Regions from separate parts of the Pseudocitrobacter cyperus genome, predicted to be linked through region 1. Evidence: predicted binding sites of a transcription regulator. Region 1 holds the regulator's gene; each other region holds the start of a gene.
The links. Region 1 encodes sigma-54, which starts transcription at its own class of promoters, with help from an activator protein. Its sites were predicted from a motif close to GTTGGCACANNTTTCGCTNT; they were not measured.
Positions count from the first base shown of each region.

Region 2: a site for sigma-54 is predicted at 3,053-3,072, ahead of glnA (glutamate--ammonia ligase). Genes of this name have one in related genera too.
Region 3: a site for sigma-54 is predicted at 3,446-3,465, ahead of glnK (P-II family nitrogen regulator). Genes of this name have one in related genera too.
Region 4: a site for sigma-54 is predicted at 1,914-1,933, ahead of norV (anaerobic nitric oxide reductase flavorubredoxin). Genes of this name have one in related genera too.

Region 1 is NZ_JAYMYY010000002.1:499,847-505,772, forward strand. It holds gene kdsC (3-deoxy-manno-octulosonate-8-phosphatase KdsC) at 1-560, shown strand, start outside; gene lptC (LPS export ABC transporter periplasmic protein LptC) at 557-1,132, shown strand; gene lptA (lipopolysaccharide ABC transporter substrate-binding protein LptA) at 1,101-1,655, shown strand; gene lptB (LPS export ABC transporter ATP-binding protein) at 1,662-2,387, shown strand; gene rpoN (RNA polymerase factor sigma-54) at 2,435-3,868, shown strand; gene hpf (ribosome hibernation promoting factor) at 3,891-4,178, shown strand; gene ptsN (PTS IIA-like nitrogen regulatory protein PtsN) at 4,235-4,723, shown strand; gene rapZ (RNase adapter RapZ) at 4,757-5,611, shown strand; gene npr (PTS phosphocarrier protein NPr) at 5,608-5,880, shown strand.
Region 2 is NZ_JAYMYY010000011.1:80,924-86,849, reverse strand. It holds gene glnG (nitrogen regulation protein NR(I)) at 1-287, opposite strand, end outside; gene glnL (nitrogen regulation protein NR(II)) at 297-1,346, opposite strand; gene glnA (glutamate--ammonia ligase) at 1,554-2,963, opposite strand; gene typA (ribosome-dependent GTPase TypA) at 3,344-5,167, shown strand; partial or broken gene VSR74_RS22105 (MFS transporter) at 5,308-5,388, shown strand; gene yihX (glucose-1-phosphatase) at 5,487-5,926, shown strand, end outside.
Region 3 is NZ_JAYMYY010000001.1:1,588,070-1,593,995, forward strand. It holds gene VSR74_RS07745 (YbaY family lipoprotein) at 1-246, opposite strand, end outside; gene tesB (acyl-CoA thioesterase II) at 464-1,324, shown strand; gene VSR74_RS07755 (YgdI/YgdR family lipoprotein) at 1,373-1,594, opposite strand; gene amtB (ammonium transporter AmtB) at 1,738-3,024, opposite strand; gene glnK (P-II family nitrogen regulator) at 3,056-3,394, opposite strand; gene VSR74_RS07770 (SmdB family multidrug efflux ABC transporter permease/ATP-binding protein) at 3,616-5,394, opposite strand; gene VSR74_RS07775 (SmdA family multidrug ABC transporter permease/ATP-binding protein) at 5,387-5,926, opposite strand, start outside.
Region 4 is NZ_JAYMYY010000003.1:302,222-308,147, reverse strand. It holds gene gutQ (arabinose-5-phosphate isomerase GutQ) at 1-276, shown strand, start outside; gene norR (nitric oxide reductase transcriptional regulator NorR) at 273-1,793, opposite strand; gene norV (anaerobic nitric oxide reductase flavorubredoxin) at 1,980-3,419, shown strand; gene norW (NADH:flavorubredoxin reductase NorW) at 3,416-4,549, shown strand; gene hypF (carbamoyltransferase HypF) at 4,677-5,926, opposite strand, start outside.

The DNA of each region.
Region 1 (5,926 bases):
ATGCTGTCACTTCCGTGGCAACCTGTTACGGCCCGGTGAGCACCGAATTTATTGCGAAGGCGGAAAAAATCCGCCTGCTTATCCTCGACGTCGACGGTGTGCTGTCCGATGGATTGATTTACATGGGCAATAATGGCGAAGAACTGAAGGCCTTCAACGTGCGTGATGGCTACGGTATCCGCTGCGCTCTGACGTCCGGAATCGAAGTTGCCATTATTACCGGGCGAAAAGCTAAACTGTTAGAAGACCGCTGTGATACGTTAGGAATTACCCATCTTTATCAAGGGCAATCCGATAAACTTATCGCCTATCGCGAGCTGCTCGGCAAGCTCGGTCTACAGGCCGATGAAGTGGCCTACGTGGGCGACGATCTCATCGACTGGCCGGTGATGGCGGAGGTGGGGTTAAGCGTGGCGGTTAGTGACGCGCATCCGCTGCTGCTGCCGCGCGCAAATTACGTCACCCGCATTGCCGGTGGGCGTGGCGCCGTTCGTGAAGTGTGCGATCTCCTGTTGCTGGCGCAAGGAAAGTTAGAGGAAGCCAAAGGGCAATCGATATGAGTAAAACCAGACGTTGGGTTATTATCCTGCTTTCGCTTGCAGCGCTCATCCTCATTGGCGTGAATCTGGCCAGTAATGACGATGACGGTCAGCCCGTAGTGAACGCCAACGATCCAACTTATAAAAGCGAACATACCGATACGGTGGTCTACAGCCCTGAAGGCGCGTTGAATTATCGGTTAATCGCGGAACACGTCGAGTATTTTTCCGACGAGGCTATTTCGTGGTTTACCCAGCCGCGACTGACCACTTTTGACACCGATAAAGTGCCAACCTGGTCGATCAAAGCCGATAAAGCGAAGCTGACAAACGATCGCATGCTGTACCTTTACGGTCACGTTGAAGTGAATGCGCTGACCCCTGATGCGCAATTGCGCAAAATTACGACGGATAATGCCCAAATCAACCTGATTACTCAGGATGTTTCTTCAGACGATTTGGTGACGTTATACGGAACGACATTTAATTCCAGCGGCCTGAAAATGCGCGGCAATTTACGCAGCAAGAACGCCGAGCTGATTGAAAAGGTTAGAACCTCTTATGAAATTCAGAACAAACAAACTCAGCCTTAAACTGGCGATCGCGGGCTCACTGTTGGCAGCCAGCCTGCCAGCACTGGCGCTGACGGGTGATACCGACCAGCCGATTCATATCGAATCCGATCAGCAGTCGCTGGATATGCAGGGCAATATCGTCACCTTTACCGGCAACGTTATTGTGACTCAGGGCAGTATCAAAATTAACGCCGATAAAGTGGTAGTGACGCGCCCTGGCGGCGAAAAAGGCAAAGAAGTGATCGACGGCTACGGTAATCCGGCGACCTTCTACCAGATGCAGGATAACGGCAAGCCGGTAAAAGGCCACGCGGCAAAGATGCACTATGAACTGCAAAGCGATTTCGTGGTGCTGACCGGTAATGCCTATCTTGAACAGGTCGACAGCAACATCAAGGGCGACAAAATCACTTACCTGGTTAAAGAACAGAAAATGCAGGCGTTTAGCGAAAAAGGTAAACGCGTAACGACCGTTCTGGTTCCGTCCCAGTTGCAGGACAAAAACAAAAACCAGGCTCCGGCACAGAAGAAGAGTAACTAATTCGTTATGGCGACATTAATTGCAAAGAACCTGGCTAAAGCCTACAAAGGCCGCCGCGTGGTAGAGGATGTCAGTCTGACCGTCAATTCCGGTGAGATTGTGGGCCTGCTTGGGCCGAACGGCGCGGGTAAAACCACCACCTTCTACATGGTGGTCGGTATCGTGCCGCGCGATGCGGGCAATATCATTATTGATGACGAAGACATCAGCCTGCTGCCGCTGCACGCCCGTGCGCGCCGCGGGATTGGCTATCTGCCGCAGGAAGCGTCCATTTTCCGTCGTCTGAGCGTCTACGACAACCTGATGGCGGTGCTGCAAATTCGCGACGACCTCACCAGCGAGCAGCGGGAAGACCGCTGCAACGAGCTGATGGAAGAGTTCCACATCGAACACCTGCGCGACAACATGGGTCAATCGCTCTCCGGGGGCGAACGCCGCCGCGTAGAGATCGCCCGCGCGCTGGCCGCAAATCCGAAATTCATCCTGCTTGATGAACCGTTTGCCGGCGTTGACCCGATCTCCGTTATTGATATCAAACACATCATTGAACACCTGCGCGACAGCGGTCTCGGCGTGTTAATCACTGACCACAACGTTCGTGAAACGCTGGCGGTGTGTGAGCGTGCGTATATCGTCAGCCAGGGGCAACTGATCGCCCACGGTACCCCGACAGAGATCTTACAAGACGAACATGTTAAACGTGTGTATCTTGGGGAAGACTTCAGACTCTGATAGGGTAGAAGGTTGAGAGAGGTTAGCCGGAGATTATCGCACTGAATATGAAGCAAGGTTTGCAATTAAGGCTCAGCCAACAGCTCGCCATGACGCCGCAGCTACAGCAAGCTATTCGCCTGTTGCAGTTGTCTACGCTGGAACTTCAGCAGGAACTTCAGCAAGCGCTGGAGAGTAATCCCCTGCTTGAGCAAACCGATCTTCATGAAGAAATCGACGCTAAAGAGACGCCGGATAACGAAACGTTAGATAGCGCCGACGCGCTCGAACAGAAAGATATGCCGGAAGAGCTGCCACTGGATGCCAGTTGGGATGAAATCTACACCGCCGGAACGCCCTCAGGCACCGGCGCAGATTACCAGGATGACGAACTGCCGGTCTATCAGGGGGAAACCACCCAGTCACTTCAGGATTACCTGATGTGGCAGGTCGAGCTGACGCCGTTCACCGATACTGACCGGGCAATTGCCACCTCCATCGTTGACGCCGTTGACGATACGGGTTATCTGACCGTCCCGCTGGAAGATATTCGCGAAAGCATGGGCAACGACGAAATCGGCCTGGATGAAGTCGAAGCGGTGCTTAAACGGATCCAGCGATTTGACCCGGTTGGCGTTGCCGCCCGCGATCTCCGCGATTGCCTGCTTATTCAGCTATCCCAGTTTGCCAAAGAGACTCCCCGCCTCACCGAAGCCCGCCTGATCATCAGCGACCACCTCGATCTGCTTGCCAATCACGATTTCCGATCGTTAATGCGCGTCACGCGTCTGAAAGAGGACGTGCTGAAAGAAGCGGTCGATCTCATCCAGTCACTGGATCCGCGTCCGGGTCAGTCGATCCAGACCGGCGAGCCAGAGTATGTGATCCCTGATGTACTGGTGCGCAAAGTCAGCGGGCGCTGGGTGGTGGAACTCAACGCCGACAGCATTCCCCGTTTGCAGATTAACCAGCACTACGCCGGGATGTGCAACAACGTCCGTAACGATGCCGACAGCCAGTTTATCCGCAGTAATCTGCAGGATGCGAAGTGGCTGATTAAAAGCCTTGAGAGCCGCAACGACACGTTGCTGCGCGTCAGCCGCTGCATCGTAGAGCAGCAGCAGGCGTTTTTTGAGTCCGGCGAAGAGTATATGAAACCGATGGTGCTGGCGGATATCGCCCAGACCGTCGAGATGCACGAGTCCACGATTTCACGCGTGACTACGCAGAAGTATTTGCATAGCCCACGCGGCATTTTTGAGCTTAAGTATTTCTTCTCAAGCCATGTGAATACCGAGGGTGGCGGTGAAGCCTCATCCACGGCGATTCGCGCGCTGGTGAAGAAATTGATTGCCGCGGAAAATCCCGCGAAACCACTGAGCGACAGTAAGCTGACCTCTATGCTCTCCGATCAAGGTATCATGGTGGCCCGGCGAACCGTTGCGAAGTACCGAGAGTCTTTATCCATTCCGCCGTCTAACCAGCGTAAACAACTGGTCTGACTCAACTGATAAGGAAGACACTATGCAGCTCAACATCACTGGACACAACGTCGAAATCACTGAAGCCCTGCGCGATTTCCTCAACACGAAATTCGCGAAGCTGGAACAGTATTTTGAGAGGATCAATCAGGTCTATATTGTGTTAAAAGTGGAGAAAGTGACGCACATCTCGGATGCGACCCTGCATGTTAACGGGGGCGAACTTCATGCCAGCGCGGAAGGGCAAGACATGTATGCCGCGATTGATCTGTTGATCGACAAACTGGCGCGGCAGTTAAATAAACATAAAGATAAACTGAAACAACACTAATTGTCCGGGCAGCCGCCCGATGCCGGTAAAGTGTCGGGCGATGCTTAGGTGAAATTATGATAAATAACGATTCGGCTCTACAACTGAGCAATGTGCTTAACCAGGAATGTACCCGCAGTGCTGTTCACTGCCAGAGTAAAAAACGGGCGCTGGAAATCATCAGTGAACTGGCGGCGAAACAGTTAGGTCTGCCTCCGCAGGTGGTGTTTGAAGCGATTCTCACCCGCGAAAAGATGGGGAGTACCGGGATTGGCAACGGTATCGCGATCCCACACGGCAAGCTGGAAGAAGACACTCTTCGCGCCGTAGGGGTATTCGTGCAGCTTGAAACGCCGATTGCGTTCGATGCCATCGACAATCAGCCGGTTGACCTGCTGTTTGCGTTGCTGGTGCCTGCTGACCAGACCAAAACGCACTTACACACGCTTTCACTGGTGGCGAAACGTCTGGCGGATAAAACCATCTGCCGCCGCCTGCGCTCGGCGCAGAGTGACGAAGAGCTCTATCAAATCATCACCGAAACGGAAAACAGTGATGAAGCGTAAGGAAAATGAGTTCGTACTGAGGAGAAACGGTACATGGTACTGATGATCGTCAGCGGCCGCTCAGGCTCGGGTAAATCCGTGGCCTTACGGGCGCTGGAAGATATGGGTTTCTATTGCGTAGATAACCTGCCGGTGGTCCTGTTGCCTGAGCTTGCGAATACGCTTGCCGACCGGGAGATCTCCGCCGCCGTCAGTATCGACGTGCGTAACATGCCGGAGTCGCCGGAAATCTTCGAAAAAGCGATGGAAAATCTGCCGGACGCATTTTCTCCACAGTTGCTGTTCCTCGATGCCGATCGCAATACGCTGATCCGTCGTTACAGCGACACGCGCCGTCTGCACCCGCTTTCCAGCAAAAATCTGTCGCTTGAAAGCGCCATCGACAAAGAGAGCGACCTGCTCGAGCCTCTGCGCTCACGCGCGGATCTCATCGTCGATACCTCCGAGATGTCGGTGCATGAACTGGCAGAGATGCTGCGTACTCGCCTGCTGGGTAAACGTGAACGCGAGCTGACGATGGTGTTTGAATCCTTCGGCTTTAAGCACGGCATCCCTATCGATGCGGACTATGTTTTCGACGTGCGCTTCCTGCCGAACCCGCACTGGGATCCTAAACTGCGTCCAATGACCGGCCTGGATAAACCTGTAGCGGCCTTCCTTGACCGTCACACGGAAGTTCATAACTTTATCTACCAGACCCGCAGCTATCTTGAGCTATGGTTACCTATGCTGGAAACCAATAACCGTAGCTATCTGACCGTGGCGATTGGCTGCACCGGCGGTAAACACCGTTCGGTGTATGTCGCCGAGCAACTGGCTGACTACTTCCGCTCTCGCGGTAAGAACGTGCAGTCTCGTCACCGGACGCTGGAAAAACGTAAATCATGACCGTAAAGCAAACCGTTGAAATCACCAACCGGCTGGGCATGCATGCCCGGCCAGCGATGAAGCTGTTTGAACTGATGCAGAATTTCGATGCGGAAGTGCTATTACGCAACGACGAAGGCACAGAGGCGGAGGCCAACAGCGTGATTGCCCTGCTTATGCTGGATTCCGCTAAAGGCCGTCAGATTGAAGTTGAAGCAACCGGGCCGCAGGAAGTCGAAGCGCTGGCCGCAGTTATCGCACTGTTTGAATCCGGCTTTGATGAAGATTAAGTAACTCTCCTCAGAATAGCAGATGGCGGCTTCGCCCTGTCTGCCC
Region 2 (5,926 bases), on a different contig from region 1:
TGCTGGTACGCGCTGACGGCGGCATCCAGATCGGAATGGGCCGTCATTATGATGACCGGAAGCATCGGATGACGCTGTTTAATCTGTTTTAACAGCGCGAGACCATCCATTCCGGGCATGCGGATATCGGAAAGCAGCACGTCCGGTGTTTTGGTGGTGAGCGCGTCCAGCACTTCGTTGCCGCTTTCGAATGTCGTACAGCTTAAGCCAGCCCCGGTGAGTGCGCGTTCAAGCACCCAACGGATGGAGCTATCGTCATCTACGACCCAGACTATCCCTCGTTGCATAAACACACCTTATTTTCGAATTGGCAGGTAAACCGAGAACTCGGTATGGCCTGGCCAACTGGTAAATTCAATTTTGCCGGAATGCTGATCGATCAGGCTACGGGCGATGGATAGACCCAACCCGGTGCCGCCTTCGCGGCCACTTACCATCGGATAGAACAGCGTGTCTTGTAAATGAGACGGAATGCCCGGCCCGTTATCTTCAACGTCAATGCGCGCCGCCAGACGATAGCGTTCACCATGGAGCGTCAACTGGAAGGCGGTGCGGGTGCGCAGAATAATCTCGCCGCCTTCTGGCCCCAACGCCTGTAATGCATTGCGCACAATATTCAATAAAACCTGCTCAATCTGGTCGGGATCGTGCGGCAGTTCCGGCAAGCTGGGATCATAATCGCGCACCAGGCGAACATTGTCCGGCAACTCCATTGATACCAGCGAAAAGACGCGCTCGGCCACTTTGTGAATGCTTTCGGTTATGTGCATCCCCGGCTGTTGCGGCCCCAGCAAGCGGTCTACCAGATTACGCAGGCGATCGGCCTGCTCAATGATCATTTTTGTGTATTCGGTGAGCGAAGGGTCGGGCAGTGCCCTGCTTAACAGTTGTGCTGCACCGCGCAAGCCACCCAATGGATTTTTAATCTCGTGGGCCAGCCCACGGACTAAATCACGCGCGGCAATTTGCTGAGCATGCTGGAGCTGCTCCTGACTCAGACGGCGTTGGTTATCCATCGGCGCCATCTCAAGCAGAATAAAGCCGTCAGGAAGCCTTTGAGCGGTCAGAGAGAGGATATGAGAGCGTCCGTCGATCACCAGCGTCACTTCGTTGTCTGTGAAGCCCTGGCCGGTTTGCAGGCTCTCCTGCATCAAACCAATATTGAGCGAAAAATAGCTCAGCAGCTCCGGTAATGGGGTACCAAAGAGTTTTCGTGAGCTTTGCGCCAGCAACTGTTGTGCCGCTGGATTGGCGTAATGCACCGCCAGGTCGTCATCGACCAGCAGAATGCTATTAATTAAAGAATTGAGGATCTGCCCAGCATCGGGCAGCGCGCCGGTTGCCATTTAGCAGTCTCCTTTGATTGCACTGTTTTAGTGCATTATAGCTGGATGGACGGGAAAAAGGCGCTAACTACGCGTTTTTGTGGAGAAAAAAGCCCATCCAGAGATGGGCTAAAAGTTCCACGGCAACAACTTACTCTGCATCATACTTGCCGCCGCAAAGCGGCAGGTAATGTGCTGAGAATGACTACTTATTAAACGCTGTAGTGATTAAACGCTGTAGTACAGCTCAAACTCTACCGGGTGCGGAGTCATACGCACACGGTCATCTTCTTCACGGCGCAGCGCGATGTAAGCGTCGATGGATTCGTCAGTGAACACACCACCGGCTTTCAGGAACTCGCGATCCAGATCCAGTTCTTTCAGTGCTTCTTCCAGAGAGCCTGCAACCTGTGGGATCTCTTTCGCTTCTTCCGGCGGCAGGTCATACAGGTTTTTGTCCATCGCTTCGCCCGGATGGATTTTGTTCTTGATACCGTCAAGGCCAGCCATCAGCAGCGCTGCGAAGCACAGGTACGGGTTAGCCGCCGGATCCGGGAAGCGCACTTCGATACGACGCGCTTTCGGGCTGGTGACAACCGGAATACGGATAGAGGCAGAACGGTTACGGGCAGAGTAAGCCAGCATAACCGGTGCTTCATAACCCGGAACCAGACGCTTGTAGGAGTTGGTGGTTGGGTTTGCCAGGGCGTTGATTGCTTTCGCGTGTTTGATAACGCCGCCGATGTAGTGCAGTGCCTGTTCAGACAGACCCGCGTATTTGTCGCCAGAGAACAGGTTTACGCCGTTCTTGGACAGAGACATGTGGCAGTGCATACCGGAACCGTTATCGCCAAACATCGGTTTTGGCATGAAGGTCGCGGTTTTACCGAAACGGTGCGCAACGTTATGAACCACATATTTGTAGATCTGAATTTCGTCCGCTTTTTTGGTCATGGTGTTGAAGCGGGTGGCGATTTCGTTCTGACCTGCAGTTGCCACTTCGTGGTGGTGAGCTTCAACAACCAGGCCCATTTCTTCCATGATCATACACATGGTTGAACGGATGTCCTGAGAGGAATCAACCGGCGGAACCGGGAAGTAACCGCCTTTAACGCCCGGACGGTGACCTTTGTTACCACCTTCGTATTTGGTGGAGGAGTTCCATGCACCTTCGATATCGTCGATAGCAACATGAGAACCGGAAATGGATGCGCCGAAGCGGATGTCGTCGAACAGGAAGAATTCTGGCTCTGGCCCGAACAGAACGGTGTCTGCGATGCCTGTGGAGCGCAGGTATTCTTCAGCGCGTTTCGCGATGGAACGCGGGTCACGGTCATAGCCCTGCAGAGTGCCTGGTTCCAGGATATCGCAGCGGATGATCAGTGTTGGTTCTTCGTAGAACGGGTCAATGAGTGCGGTAGATGCGTCCGGCATCAGAACCATGTCAGATTCGTTAATGCCTTTCCAGCCGCCGATAGAGGAGCCGTCAAACATTTTGCCTTCTTCAAAAAATTCGGCATTAACCTGATGGGAAGGGATAGTGACGTGCTGTTCTTTACCTTTGGTATCGGTGAAGCGCAGATCGACAAACTTCACTTCGTGCTCATTCAGCATCGTCAAAACGTGTTCAGCGGACATACTTTACATCTCCCGGATTTGTCATTGTCGTCGTGGTAACGAGGTCTTCAAACACTTCTTAAAAGTGGCGTTGTTGCCCTGAAATTTATAAAGCGAAATCTGTGCCAACTTTTAAATTGCCCCCAAAAGGCGGTATGATGCGCATCATAGTGCAAAAGGGCTGCACCACGATGGTGTCATTGCACCAGTATAGTGCTTATATGTGAACATAGAGCACCATATTGGTGCAATTTGCGTTAAGGTGCCCTTTTTTCGCTCCGTGAAAGCGATCACAAAGGAACTCTGCAATACTTGTTTGCGGAGGATGTTTGTGATCCTGTTTTGTACTGCGATTAATCCGTGTACAATAACGCGCTATTTCTAATGCCCGAGGCAAAGTTGTGATCGAAAATTTGCGTAACATCGCCATCATCGCGCACGTTGACCATGGTAAAACTACCCTGGTCGATAAGCTGCTGCAGCAATCCGGTACGTTTGATGCACGTGCTGAAACTCAAGAGCGTGTGATGGACTCCAACGATTTGGAGAAAGAGCGTGGGATTACCATCCTCGCGAAAAACACCGCTATCAAATGGAATGACTACCGCATCAACATCGTTGATACCCCAGGGCACGCCGACTTCGGTGGTGAAGTTGAACGTGTAATGTCCATGGTAGACTCCGTGCTGCTGGTTGTTGACGCATTTGACGGCCCGATGCCGCAGACGCGCTTCGTGACCAAAAAAGCCTTTGCCTATGGCCTGAAACCTATTGTTGTTATCAACAAAGTTGACCGCCCTGGCGCGCGTCCTGACTGGGTTGTTGATCAGGTCTTCGACCTGTTCGTTAACCTCGACGCGACCGACGAACAACTGGACTTCCCTATCGTGTACGCTTCTGCGCTGAACGGTATCGCAGGTCTGGATCACGAAGACATGGCTGAAGACATGACCCCGCTGTATCAGGCGATTGTTGACCATGTTCCTGCGCCGGACGTCGATCTCGACGGCCCTCTGCAGATGCAGATCTCCCAGTTGGACTACAACAGCTATGTTGGCGTTATCGGTATCGGCCGTATCAAACGCGGTAAAATCAAACCGAACCAGCAAGTGACCATCATCGACAGCGAAGGCAAAACCCGTAACGGTAAAGTCGGTAAAGTTCTGACCCACCTGGGCCTGGAGCGTATTGACAGTGACATCGCCGAAGCAGGCGACATCATCGCTATCACCGGTCTGGGTGAGCTGAACATCTCTGACACCATTTGCGACACGCAAAATGTGGAAGCGCTGCCAGCCCTGTCCGTCGATGAACCGACCGTTTCTATGTTCTTCTGCGTAAACACCTCGCCGTTCTGCGGTAAAGAAGGTAAATACGTCACGTCTCGCCAGATCCTTGATCGTCTGAACAAAGAACTGGTACACAACGTGGCGCTGCGCGTAGAAGAAACGCCGGATGCTGACGCATTCCGCGTTTCTGGCCGTGGTGAACTGCACCTGTCTGTTCTTATCGAAAACATGCGTCGTGAAGGTTTCGAAATGGCGGTTTCCCGTCCGAAAGTTATCTTCCGCGAAATCGATGGCCGTAAACAAGAGCCGTTCGAAAACGTCACGCTGGACGTTGAAGAACAACATCAGGGTTCTGTGATGCAGGCTCTGGGTGAGCGTAAAGGCGACCTGAAAAACATGAATCCAGATGGCAAAGGCCGCGTACGTCTCGACTACGTGATCCCAAGCCGTGGTCTGATCGGCTTCCGTTCAGAGTTCATGACCATGACTTCCGGTACCGGTCTGCTGTACTCCACCTTCAGCCACTACGACGATATTCGTCCGGGTGATGTTGGTCAGCGCCAGAACGGCGTTCTGATCTCCAATGGCCAGGGTAAAGCGGTTGCGTTCGCACTGTTCAGCCTGCAGGATCGCGGTAAGCTGTTCCTGGGTCACGGTGCTGAGGTTTATGAAGGCCAGATCATCGGTATTCACAGCCGTTCTAACGACCTGACAGTAAACTGCCTGACCGGTAAGAAACTGACCAACATGCGTGCGTCTGGTACAGACGAAGCAACGGTTCTGGTTCCGCCGGTTAAAATGACGCTGGAACAGGCTCTTGAGTTCATCGATGACGACGAACTGGTAGAAGTTACCCCAACTTCTGTCCGTATCCGTAAACGTCACCTGACCGAGAACGACCGTAAACGCGCAATGCGCGGTGCGAAAGAAGAGTAATCCTCCTCTTTAACGCATAAAAACCTGCCAGCGATGGCAGGTTTTTTTTTTGCCTTCACATCACGGTAAGCACATTTTTATCCCCCCTTTTAAATGCAGGGTTACTGCATAAGAGAGCTTTGTCACAATTATCCGCAAAGTTCTGCGGCGCGGTGGTCTCGGTGATACTGGTTAAGCGCATTAGCCAGCGTAAGAAAGAGATGCTGGCGGCAGTGGCATGATTTTTTGTGATGATTAGCAGGCCGTAACCATAAGCGTCATAGTCAAACCCCTCCTTTCCCGCTACAGTTAATTTTCCACGGCGAGAAAGGAGGCGAAAATGCTCTATATCTTTGATTTAGGTAATGTGATTGTCGATATCGACTTCAACCGCGTGTTTGGTACATGGAGCGATCTCACCCGCGTACCGCTGGCGACGCTGAAGCAAAGCTTTACCATGGGCGAAGCCTTCCATCAGCATGAACGTGGTGAAATCACCGATGAAGCCTTTGCTGAAGCAATTTGTCATGAGATGGATCTCCCGCTGAGTTACGAACAGTTCTCTCACGGCTGGCAGGCGATATTTGTTTCTCTTCGCCCGGAGGTGATTGAGATCATGCATAAACTGCGTGAGCAGGGGCATCGTGTGGTGGTGCTCTCTAATACCAACCGCCTGCACACTACGTTCTGGCCGGATGAATACCCGGAAATTCACGCCGCGGCGGATCATGTTTATCTGTCGCAAGAGATGGGGATGCGTAAACCAGAAGCGCGTATCTA
Region 3 (5,926 bases), on a different contig from region 1:
AACTTTGGACGGCGCATCCGCGAGCGACGCATCAGAAACGGTCACGGTCAGCACTGCGTCAGGTGGCAGAGCCACTTTCTGACGGATCCACACAGTACCCGATACATTCGGCTGCTGAATCGCCCCCTGGGTCGTTCCCGCGGCATTCGGATTCGGCGCTGGGGTCTGAATATCAGCGCTCTTATCTGCGCAGGCAGACAGGGCAACGGCGATGGCTATTCCACTTAACATTGGCACGATTTTCATTGCGTTCTCCTTTTCGCTCATGCATCCGCAGGATTTTTTCCTGCCAGAGCGACCATTCATAAACAGTCATAACGGGTTAAGTGTGGCACAGATCTCCTTTTTTTTCCTGCAAACTGCCATTTATTCAGACTATTGCACCCATCGGACCAGATGCGAAACTGCGTTATACTGTGCTCATCCCTCGCCGCGGCGATGATAAAAATTACTGAGGAAATTTATGAGTCAGGCGCTTTCAAATTTACTGGCATTGTTGAAACTGGAAAAAATCGAAGAAGGATTATTCCGCGGGCAGAGCGAAGATCTGGGGCTTCGTCAGGTTTTCGGTGGTCAGGTTGTCGGTCAGGCGCTCTTTGCCGCCAAGGAAACGGTTCCCACTGAGCGCCTGATTCATTCATTCCACAGCTACTTCCTGCGGCCGGGCGACAGCCTGAAGCCGATTGTGTATGACGTTGAAGTGCTGCGCGATGGCAACAGCTTCAGCGCCCGCCGCGTATCAGCCATTCAAAACGGCAAACCGATTTTCTATATGACTGCGTCGTTCCAGGCGCCGGAGCAGGGCTACGAGCATCAGAAAACGATGCCGGATGCGCCCGCGCCAGAAAGCTTGTCGTCCGAAACAGAGATCGCTCGTTCGCTGGAGCATCTGCTGCCGCAGGTGCTGAAAGATAAGTTTCTCTGTGAACGACCGCTGGAAATTCGCCCGGTCGAATTTCATAACCCATTGAAAGGGCATGTTGCCGAACCGAAGCGTCAGGTCTGGTTGCGCGCTAACGGTACGGTGCCGGATGATTTACGCGTGCATCAGAATCTGCTGGGCTACGCGTCAGATCTCAATTTCCTGCCCGTTGCCCTTCAGCCGCACGGCGTCGGCTTCCTGGAAAAAGGGATGCAGGTTGCAACGATTGATCACTCGATGTGGTTCCACCGCCCGTTTAATCTGAACGAATGGCTGCTTTACAGTGTAGAGAGCACGTCAGCCTCCAGCGCGCGCGGGTTTGTACGCGGCGAGTTCTATTCGCAGGATGGCGTGTTGGTGGCCTCGACGGTGCAGGAAGGGGTAATGCGCAATCGCGGGTAGTGAAGGGAATTGCCGGGTAGCGCTTACGCTTACCCGGCTTGCAAGGTATTAATCTTTCTCGATCATCTGCACTACATCACTGGTATTAATCTGGCGTTCAGTGCCCTGCACATCCTTATAGCGGGTCATTCCGGTATCTTTATCAATCTCCGGTTTTCCCTGCGTTACAATCATCTCGCCACTTTTGGTGGACATAATATAATCGCTTGAGCAGGCAGTTAACAGACTTGCAGCAGCGCCAATTAATACAACAGCCAACATCTTCTTCATCACAACTTACTCCCAATAAAAAACCGCAATATATTGGCCTATGTTAACAATACAGGGAAGACGATGAGTGATTGATGATGCGCAGAAAGGGGCTGAAGATGGAAATTATCTCTCCCTGCTGGCGCAGGGAGAGAAGAGAGTGATTATGCGTTGTAAGCGTTTTCGCCGTGGCTGTTGACGTCCAGCCCTTCGCGCTCTTGCTCTTCCGGTACACGCAGGCCAACGGTCAGGTCAGCCACTTTGTAGCCCACGAACGCCACAATGCCCGACCAGACGATGGTGATGGCGATACTTTCGAGCTGCACCAGCACCTGATGGCCCATCGTGACGCCTTCTGCATACCCCACACCGCCAAAGGAGGTGGAAGCGAAGATACCCGTCAGGATACAGCCAACGATGCCGCACACACCGTGAACGCCGAAGACATCACACGGGTCATCAACACGCAGCCAGCGCTTCAGTATCGTGACGCCCCACAGGCCAGCCAGACCCGCAACGATACCGAGGATCAACGCACCACCGACACCGATAAAGCCACACGCCGGGGTAATCCCCACCAGGCCGGCAATCGCCCCGGAACACGCCCCCAGCAGAGACGGTTTACCACGCAGCGCCCACTCACCGAATACCCAGCCCAGAATCGCTGCCGCGGTCGCCACAACGGTGTTCACGAAGGCCAGACCGGCAATTTCGTTCGCCGCACTGGCGGAACCCGCGTTGAAACCGAACCAGCCAAAGTAAAGGATAGCGGTACCAATAAACACCATCGGCAGGTTATGCGGTTTGAACGCCTCTTTGCCAAAACCGACGCGTTTGCCAATCAGGTAAGCACCCACCAGGCCTGCGACCGCCGCGTTGATATGCACAACCGTACCGCCCGCGAAGTCCAGTGCGCCGTGGGAACCCAGCAGCCCCCCGCCCCACACCATATGCGCAATCGGGATGTAAGAGAGCGTCAGCCAGATAACCACAAAAATCAGCACCGCGGAGAAGCGAATACGTTCCGCCAGCGCGCCGACAATAAGCCCCACGGTGATGCAGGCAAACGAGCCCTGGAAGGCAACGTGAATGTACTGATAGAAAGTGCCCATCGGCGCGGTCAGCGCGATGCCTTTAAGCATCACCCAGTCGAAGTTGCCGAAAAAGCTGCCGCCGGTACCGAAGGCCAGCGTGTAGCCGTATACCACCCATAACACGCAGACCAGCGCAAACGTGACCGCCACCTGCGTCAACATAGAAAGGACGTTTTTACCGCGAATCAGGCCACCGTAAAACAGGGCAATTCCCGGAATGGTCATAAACAGCACCAGCGCAGTACAGATCATCATAAAGGCGTTGTCGGCTTTATCGATCGTCGCCGGAGCCGCCATCACCAGGCCCGGCAACAGCGCCAGAGCCGCCAAACCGGTTTTCAATTTTGCTATTTTCATTTTCTCGATCCCTATCACTGTGCGCCAGGAATTACAGTGCCGCTTCGTCGGCTTCGCCGGTACGAATGCGAATCACGCGTTGCAGCTCGGCGACAAAAATCTTACCGTCGCCAATTTTTCCGGTGTAAGCCGCTTTGCTCACCACATCCACCACTTCATCAAGCTGGTCGTCGGCAATGGCGACATCAATTTTTACTTTTGGCAGGAAGTTAACGCTGTACTCCGCGCCACGGTACAGCTCGGCATGACCCTTCTGACGACCAAAGCCTTTTACTTCCGTCACGGTCAGTCCCTGAATACCAATTGAAGACAACGCTTCGCGGACGTCTTCGAGTTTGAATGGTTTGATCACCACGGTAACCAGCTTCATAGATCCCCTCCAGTCAGAATTCGGTAATGGCTGCTGCTACACGAGATAGATAAAGCAAGGGACGTGCCAGAAATGAGAAATGCGCCAGAAATGGCCATTTAAGACATGCGACAAAACATTTGCCGGGCAAATGAAACAAAAACGCACCATGCGGGTGCATGATGCGTTGGGGAATTGCACACGCTGGTGCGTCTGTTAGCAAATTGCTTAAAAAAAGTGCATCAGGCGGTAAGCGTTTCGTCCTGCGCGCTGGCGGCTAACTCCTCGCCAGCCAGTTGAAGCTGATACATCTGCCAGTAACGGCCTTTCGCTTCCAGTAGTTGCTGATGGGAACCTTGCTCCACCGCCTGCCCACGATGCAGCACCATAATGGTGTCCGCGTCGACAATCGTCGAAAGTCGGTGAGCGATCACCACAAGTGTGGTGTGTTCCCGCACGGCAGCCAGTGCCTGCTGAATTGCCTGCTCGGTGCCGGAGTCGATATTCGCCGTTGCTTCATCGAGGATGAGTACCTGGGGTGTATCAACCAGCACGCGCGCCAGCGCCAGGAGCTGTTTCTGCCCGACAGAGAGATTATTTCCCTGCTCGCCCAGCCGGGTATAGATGCCCTCACTGAGGCTGCGCGCCAGCTCCGCCAGTTGCACGGTTTCCAGCGCCTGCCACACCTGCGCTTCGCTGATATCACGCCCCAGCGTAACGTTGGCGAAGAAGGAGTCGGCCAGAACCACCGGATCCTGCTGCACCATCGCCACGCCCTGGCGCAGCGCCAGATGACTTAGGCTGGCGAGCGGACGTCCCCCCAGGCGGATCTCCCCTGAATTGGGCGGGTAATACCCCATCAACAGGCTGGCGAGCGTACTTTTCCCGCTCCCCGTATGTCCCACCAGCGCCACGAAGCTGCGCGCCGGGATCGACAAAGAGATATCCTGCAATACCATCCGGTCATCGCGATAGGCGAAAGAGACGTTATCAATATCGATGTCTCCGCTTTCCAGCGGGCGCGAATCGTCGCCGTAATTCTGGCGCGGCCTGTCCATCAACTCGAAGACGCGCTCACCCGCGACCACTGCCTGTTGCAGCATCGACTGCTGCGTGGTGAGTTCAATCAGCGGTTCGTTCAGACGCCCCAGATAGCTGATAAACGCATACAGTACGCCCACTTCAATCGTGCCGACAGAAGTAAAACCAAACAGCATCAGCAACCCGCACAGCACCAGCGACGAGAAGAGACTCAGCAGCGGACGCAGCAGGAAACCATCCAGGCGCAGAGTCTGCATGCGCGCCTGATAGTGCTGACGGCTTACCTCGCCGATGCGCTCACCGAAGCGCGCCTGCTGGCGGAACTGCTGGATCACGCTCATCCCGTTAATGACTTCATTGAAGCCATCATTAATATCTGCCAGGTAAGTCCGCACCCGGCGTACAATCGGCGTGCTGTAGCGCTGGTAAATCACCATGACCGTCAGCACCGCCGGGAAAATACATACCGCGACTAACGCCATACGCCAGTCGAGGCTGAACATCGCCACCAGCATCGCCCCAATCAGGGCGGCGCTGCGCAGCACAGTGGCGACCACCGTCACATAGAGATCGCGGATCACTTCTGTATCGTTGGTGACGCGAGAAATCAGTTGCCCCACCGGCTGGGTATCAAATTCACTCAACGGTTGGCGCAGAGCGGCATCCATCACGTCGCTACGCAACTGCTGAACGACGCCCACCGCAGCCCGGTTAAAGAGCAGCGACTGGTTATAGTGCAACGTGGCCGCCAGCAATTGCAGGCCGATATAGGCCGCCGCAAGCCCGGCAACGGTGCCGAGCGGCAGCGTATGTTTCGCCACCATATTGTCGATAAAGTAGCTGATAAGCACCGGGCCGCTCACTTCCGCCGCTGCGGCAATCCATAGCATCACCACGGCGACAGAGAGCGGTTTTCGCCACGGCGAGCCATAGGCCAGCAGGCGCTTTAACGTCGGCCACAGTTGAGCAAAATTACGCATTGCTCGCCTCCGATAACGTCTCTTCCGGAGCATCGTCCAGCGCGGCTTCCAGTTGCTGGTAGCGATACATATCGCGATACCAGCCAGGTTGCGCCGCCAGTTGTTCATGCTGCCCGCGCTGGCAGATATGCCCGTGCTGCATCACGATGATCTCGCTGGCTTCCGTCAGGGCCGAAAGGCGATGCGCGCTGATGATCACCGTGCGCCCCTCTCCCCACTGACGCAGGTTATACAGAATTTGATGCTCGGTACGGCCATCAACCGCCGATAACGCATCGTCGAGAATTAAGATTTCTGCGTTCAGCAGTAGCGCGCGGGCAATCGAGATACGCTGTTTTTGCCCGCCGGAAAGCATCACGCCGCGCTCCCCCACTTCGGTGTCGTAACCCTGTGGCAGGCGCAGAATATCCTCATGGACGCTGGCAAGACGCGCAACATGCTCAATCTCTTCCTGGGTTGCGCCGGGGCGACCCAGTGCAATATTACTCGCGACCGTATCGGAAAAAAGGAACGGAGTCTGGCTGACGACCGC
Region 4 (5,926 bases), on a different contig from region 1:
GGGCTGGTCGCCGTGTGTGATGAGCAGTTGCAGGTGAAAGGCGTCTTTACCGACGGCGACCTGCGTCGCTGGCTGGTCGGCGGCGGCACGCTGGCGGATAACGTCAGCAGCGCGATGACGACTAACGGCACCACGCTGAACGCGCAAAGCCGCGCCATCGACGCCAAAGAGCAACTGATGAAGAAAAAGATTAGCGCGGCCCCGGTCGTGGATGACAACGGCCAACTGGTCGGCGCGATTAACCTGCAAAACTTCTATCAGGCCGGGATCCTTTAATCCTTCATCCCCAGACGTTTCGCCAGCCGATGCAGGTTGGCGACGTCTGTTTCCAGCGCTCGCGCGCTCGCCGCCCAGTTGTGATTATTCTGCGCCAGCGCGCGACGGATCATCTCACGCTGAAAATGCTCGGTCGCGTCCCGCAGGTTACGGCACTCGGGCAATGCAGGTGTGTCACTTTCCGAAGCTGTCGCAACCGCGCTCTCTTCAAAAGCGAAATGCTGCGCTTCGAGAATCACTTCGCCACCGCTGCGGGTTGCGCGCGCCAGCACTACCGCACGGTGCACGGCATGTTCCAGCTCGCGCACGTTACCCGGCCAGCCGTAGTTCAACAGATGCCCCCGCGCCCCGCTGCTTAAAATCACCCGCGACAGCCCCAGCCGCAGTCGGCACTGTTCGCAAAAATAGCCCGCCAGCAGCACCACATCATCGCCGCGCTCCCGTAGCGGTGGCACCGAAAGCGGAAAGACGCTCAGACGATGGAACAGGTCAGCACGAAAACGCCCGGCGAGCACCTCTTCGCGCAGGTCGCGGTTGGTTGCCGCCAGTACGCGCACATCGACCCGCAGGCTACGGTCGTCACCGACGCGCTGAATATCGCCATACTGCAACACGCGCAGTAGTTTGGCCTGCAACGCCAGCGACAGTTCGCCAATTTCATCGAGGAACAGCGTGCCGTTATCGGCCATTTCAAACTTACCGCTACGGTTGCTGATTGCCCCGGTAAACGCCCCTTTCACGTGGCCAAAGAGTTCACTTTCCGCCACGCTTTCCGGCAACGCAGCACAGTTCAGATAAACCAGTGGGTTGGCCGCGCGTGGCGAGCCTTCGTGAATAGCTTTCGCCACCAGCTCTTTCCCGGTACCCGTTTCACCGCTTATCAGCACGTTGAGATCGGATGCCGCGACAATCTCAATCTCTTTTTTCAACTGCATCATATTTGGCGACAGGCCAACCATATCGGTATTCGCCACCGGTTCGAAAGCGGCGGGGGAACCCGGAAGCATATTCTGGCTTTCCAGTTGCTCAATCAGCAGTGCATTGCTGAGCGCCCCGGCGGCCAGCGCAGATATCAGCCGCAACTCTTCATCGCTGAACACATCAAACTGCTGCGGCTCCATCGCATCAAGGGTTAGCGCGCCAATCAGATTCTGCCCGGCAAACAGCGGCAGGCCGACGCAGGCATGCACTTTCAGGCTCTCCTGACCCGGAATTAAACCATCATAAGGATCGGGCAAGTCGCTGTCCGCCGGGAAGCGCACCACATCCCCGGCACGCGCAATCGCTTCCAGCCGCGGGTGGCCCTCCAGGGTGAAACGGCGACCCAACACGTCCTGCGCCAGCCCGTCGATAGCCAGTGGAATAAATTGCCGCGCGTCATAGCGCAGCAGCGCAGAGGCATCGCACTCCAGCACCTGACGCAGCGTGGTGATTAAACGCTGAAAACGGTTCTGATGCCCGACTCCGCTTTGCAGTTGAATGGCGATACCCGCCAGTACCTCGACCGAGAAACTCATCGCTACCTCATTGTCTTTTTGACAATAAATATTGTCATATTGACCGCATTAAGAATAGTCATTTTGACAAACAAAACACGCACAAAAACTTAAAATACATTAAAAACAATAAGTTAAAAAGTTGGCACGCAACCTGCAATAAGCAAAACATCTTTTTTAAAAACACTGCATTTGATTGAGGTTGCTATGTCTATTCTGGTTAAAAATAACATTCATTGGGTTGGCCAACGTGACTGGGAAGTACGTGATTTCCACGGAACCGAATACAAAACGCTGCGCGGCAGCAGCTACAACAGCTATCTGATCCGTGAAGGTAAAAATGTCCTGATCGACACCGTTGACCACAAATTCAGCCGTGAATTTGTACAGAACCTGCGCAGCGAAATCGACCTGAACGATATCGACTACATCATTATTAACCACGCGGAAGAAGATCACGCAGGGGCGCTGACCGAGCTGATGTCTTACATCCCGAACACGCCGATTTACTGCACCACCAACGCGATTGATTCTATCAATGGCCACCACCACCACCCGGAGTGGAATTTCCATACGGTAAAAACCGGCGACAGCCTGGATATCGGCAACGGTAAACAACTTATTTTCGTGGAAACGCCGATGCTGCACTGGCCGGATAGCATGATGACCTACATGACCGGTGACGCAGTGCTGTTCAGTAACGACGCCTTTGGCCAGCACTACTGCGACGAACACCTGTTCAACGACGAAGTCGATCAGACCGAGCTGTTTGAACAGTGCCAGCGCTACTACGCCAATATACTGACGCCGTTTAGCCGCCTGGTAACGCCAAAAATCACCGAAATCCTCGGCTTCAACCTGCCGGTAGACATGATTGCCACCTCTCACGGTGTGGTATGGCGTGACAACCCAACCCAGATTGTTGAGTTGTATCTGAAATGGGCGGCAGATTACCAGGAAGATCGCATCACCATTTTCTACGACACCATGTCCAATAACACCCGCATGATGGCTGACGCGATAGCCCAGGGCATCAACGAAGTTGACCCCCGCGTGGCGGTGAAAATCTTTAATGTCGCCCGCAGCGATAAAAACGAGATCCTGACCAACGTCTTCCGCTCTAAAGGCGTGCTGGTCGGTACCTCCACCATGAACAACGTGATGATGCCGAAAATCGCCGGTCTGGTGGAAGAGATAACCGGCCTGCGTTTCCGTAACAAACGCGCCAGCGCCTTTGGCTCGCACGGCTGGAGCGGCGGCGCGGTTGACCGCCTCTCCACCCGCCTGCAGGATGCCGGTTTTGAGATGTCCCTGAGCCTGAAAGCGAAATGGCGTCCGGACTTCGACGCACTGGAGATTTGCCGCGAACACGGCCGTGAAATTGCCCGTCAATGGGCGCTGACCCCGCTGCCAGACGTGAGCGCTAAAGCGACAACCGCGCAGGAAGAATGCGCCTGTGCCGCCGCTGACCTCGGCCCAAGCATGCAATGCAGCGTGTGCCAGTGGATCTACGACCCCGCCAAAGGCGAACCGAACCAGGATGTGCAGCCAGGCACACCGTGGAGCGACGTACCCGACAACTTCCTGTGTCCGGAATGTTCACTGGGTAAAGACGTCTTTGACGTGCTGGCGACGGAGGCAAAATGAATAACGGTATCGTGATCATCGGGTCGGGCTTCGCGGCCCGTCAACTGGTGAAAAACATTCGCAAACAGGACGCTGCCGTACCGCTGACCTTGATCGCGGCCGATAGCATTGATGAGTACAACAAGCCCGATCTCAGCCACGTGGTCAGCCGGGGGCAAAGCGCCGCCGACCTGACCCTGCAAACCGCGGGCGAGTTTGCCGAGCAGTACAATCTGAACCTCTTTCCACAAACCTGGGTGAGCGGCATCGACGCACAAGCCAGGGTGGTGAAAAGTCAGGACAAAGAGTGGCATTACGACAAACTGGTGCTGGCAACCGGGGCATCGACCATTGTACCGCCAGTGCCCGGAAAAGAGCTGATGCTGACCCTCAACAGCCAGCAGGAATTTGGCGCCGCACAAAGTACCCTGCGCGATGCCCGGCGCGTACTGATTATCGGCGGCGGCCTGATTGGCAGCGAACTGGCAATGGACTTCAACCGCGCAGGCAAAGCGGTGACGGTGGTGGATAACTCCGCCTGCATCCTCGCCTCATTAATGCCGCCAGAAGTGAGTAGCCGCCTGCAACACCGCCTGACCGATATGGGTGTGCATTTGCTGCTGAAAACGCAACTGCAATCACTGGAGCAAACACCGTCCGGCATTGTGGCGCACTTTGATCGCCATCGTCAGGTCGAAGTCGATGCTGTGGTTGCGGCAACCGGTTTACGCCCGGAGACGGCTCTGGCGCGTCATGCAGGAGTAGAAATCAACCGCGGCGTGAAGGTAAACAGCGCGATGCAGACCAGTAACCCGGATATCTACGCGCTGGGCGACTGCGCGGAGATTAACGGTACAGTGCTGCCGTTCCTGCAACCGATTCTGCTGAGCGCGATGTGCCTTGCGAAAAACCTGCTCGGTCAGAGCGGCGAGCTGAAGCTGCCGCATATGCTGGTCAAAGTAAAAACGCCGGATCTGCCGCTGCATCTGGCGGGAGAAACGCGCCGTCAGGATTTGAACTGGAGTATCGCCACCAGCGCACAGGGGATGCTTGCCCAGGGCTATGATGAAAGCCAGCAACTCCGCGCTTTTGTAGTCAGTGAAGAGAGGATGAAAGAGGCCTTTAGTTTGCTGAAGTTATTACCGAACTGATTGCTTTGCCACTGCTGAACTTAACCTTAGCTCGCTCATTTGCAGAGTTCTAACCTCAGATACACGGAAGTATCGCGTCTGATTTTGCCCCGGTCTACCGGGGCTTTTTTTTGTGTCTATGCGCGCATTATCGTCGGGCTGCCGCCACCACCGCCTGCCCGAACGCAATCGCCCCATCGCCTGCGGGTAAAGTGTGCGGGAAAAGCAGAGTAAAATCAGCCAGATGATGCTGCAACCGCGCACGCAGCAGAGCGTTATGCAGCACGCCACCGCCAAACGCCAGCGTCGAGATTCCGCGCGCATCTGCCTCGCGACGCAGCATACCGCCCAGCCCCTGCGCCAGCGCATCATGAAATGCCCACGCTTTTTCCGCCGGACTTGCCTGCCACGCCAGCCACTGGGGCCAGAACGATGCAAGGTCGAACGTCTCGCTCTGCAACGGATGCGCCACGCCTGGACAGGTGCTTGCCAGCGCCTCCAGCCGACAGGCTGCCTCACCTTCATAGCTGAGAGTGAGCGGCGCACAGCCCAGTGCACAGGCCACCGCGTCAAATAATCGACCGCACGAGGACGCCTGAGGCGCATTAATACCCCGTTCGATGGCTCGCGCCAGCAGCGGCCAGTTTTGTTCGCGCACGGCGGCGGTTTCCGGGTAGCTTTCCCACTCCGGCACAAACGCCAGGCAGTGCGCCAGCAGGTTACGCCACGGCTGACGCGCCGCCAGGTCGCCCCCCGGCAACGCTACCGCAGGCAGGCCGCCAAGATGTTCACACTCGCGGTAGTTCACCCGTAGACATTCGCCGCCCCACAACGCGCCCTCTTCCCCCATGCCGATGCCGTCCAGCGCCAGCGCAATCACATCACCGCCGTCCAGCGGCCAGTTATGTTCCGCCAGACACCCGGCGATATGCGCATGATGATGAAGCACCGTCTGATGAGGAAGGTCGCGCTCGGCGGCCCACTGCGACGAGTGGTAGCCTGGATGCGCATCGGCCACCACCGACTGCGGGGTAAAATCGTAGATAGCCTGCATCAGATGCAGCGACTGCTGCCACTGCGCTTCGACCCCCTCATCGGTGAGATCGCCAAAATGCTGGCTCAGCACCGCCTGATCACCCCGAACCAGGCAGAACGTGTTTTTGAGATCGGCACCAAGACAGAGCATGGGCGGGACGTCATGAAACCCTGGCGGTAGTGGGATAGCATCCGGCACATAGCCGCGCGAACGGCGCAGCATTTCGCCATTTTGCCGCACCACTGAATCATCCATACGCTGAACGATTTCACGGTTGTGCAGCAAATAACCATCAGCGATATCAGCCAGATCGGTCAGCGCCAGCGCATTAGTCAGGGCAGGCGGTTTACCGCTGAGATTCC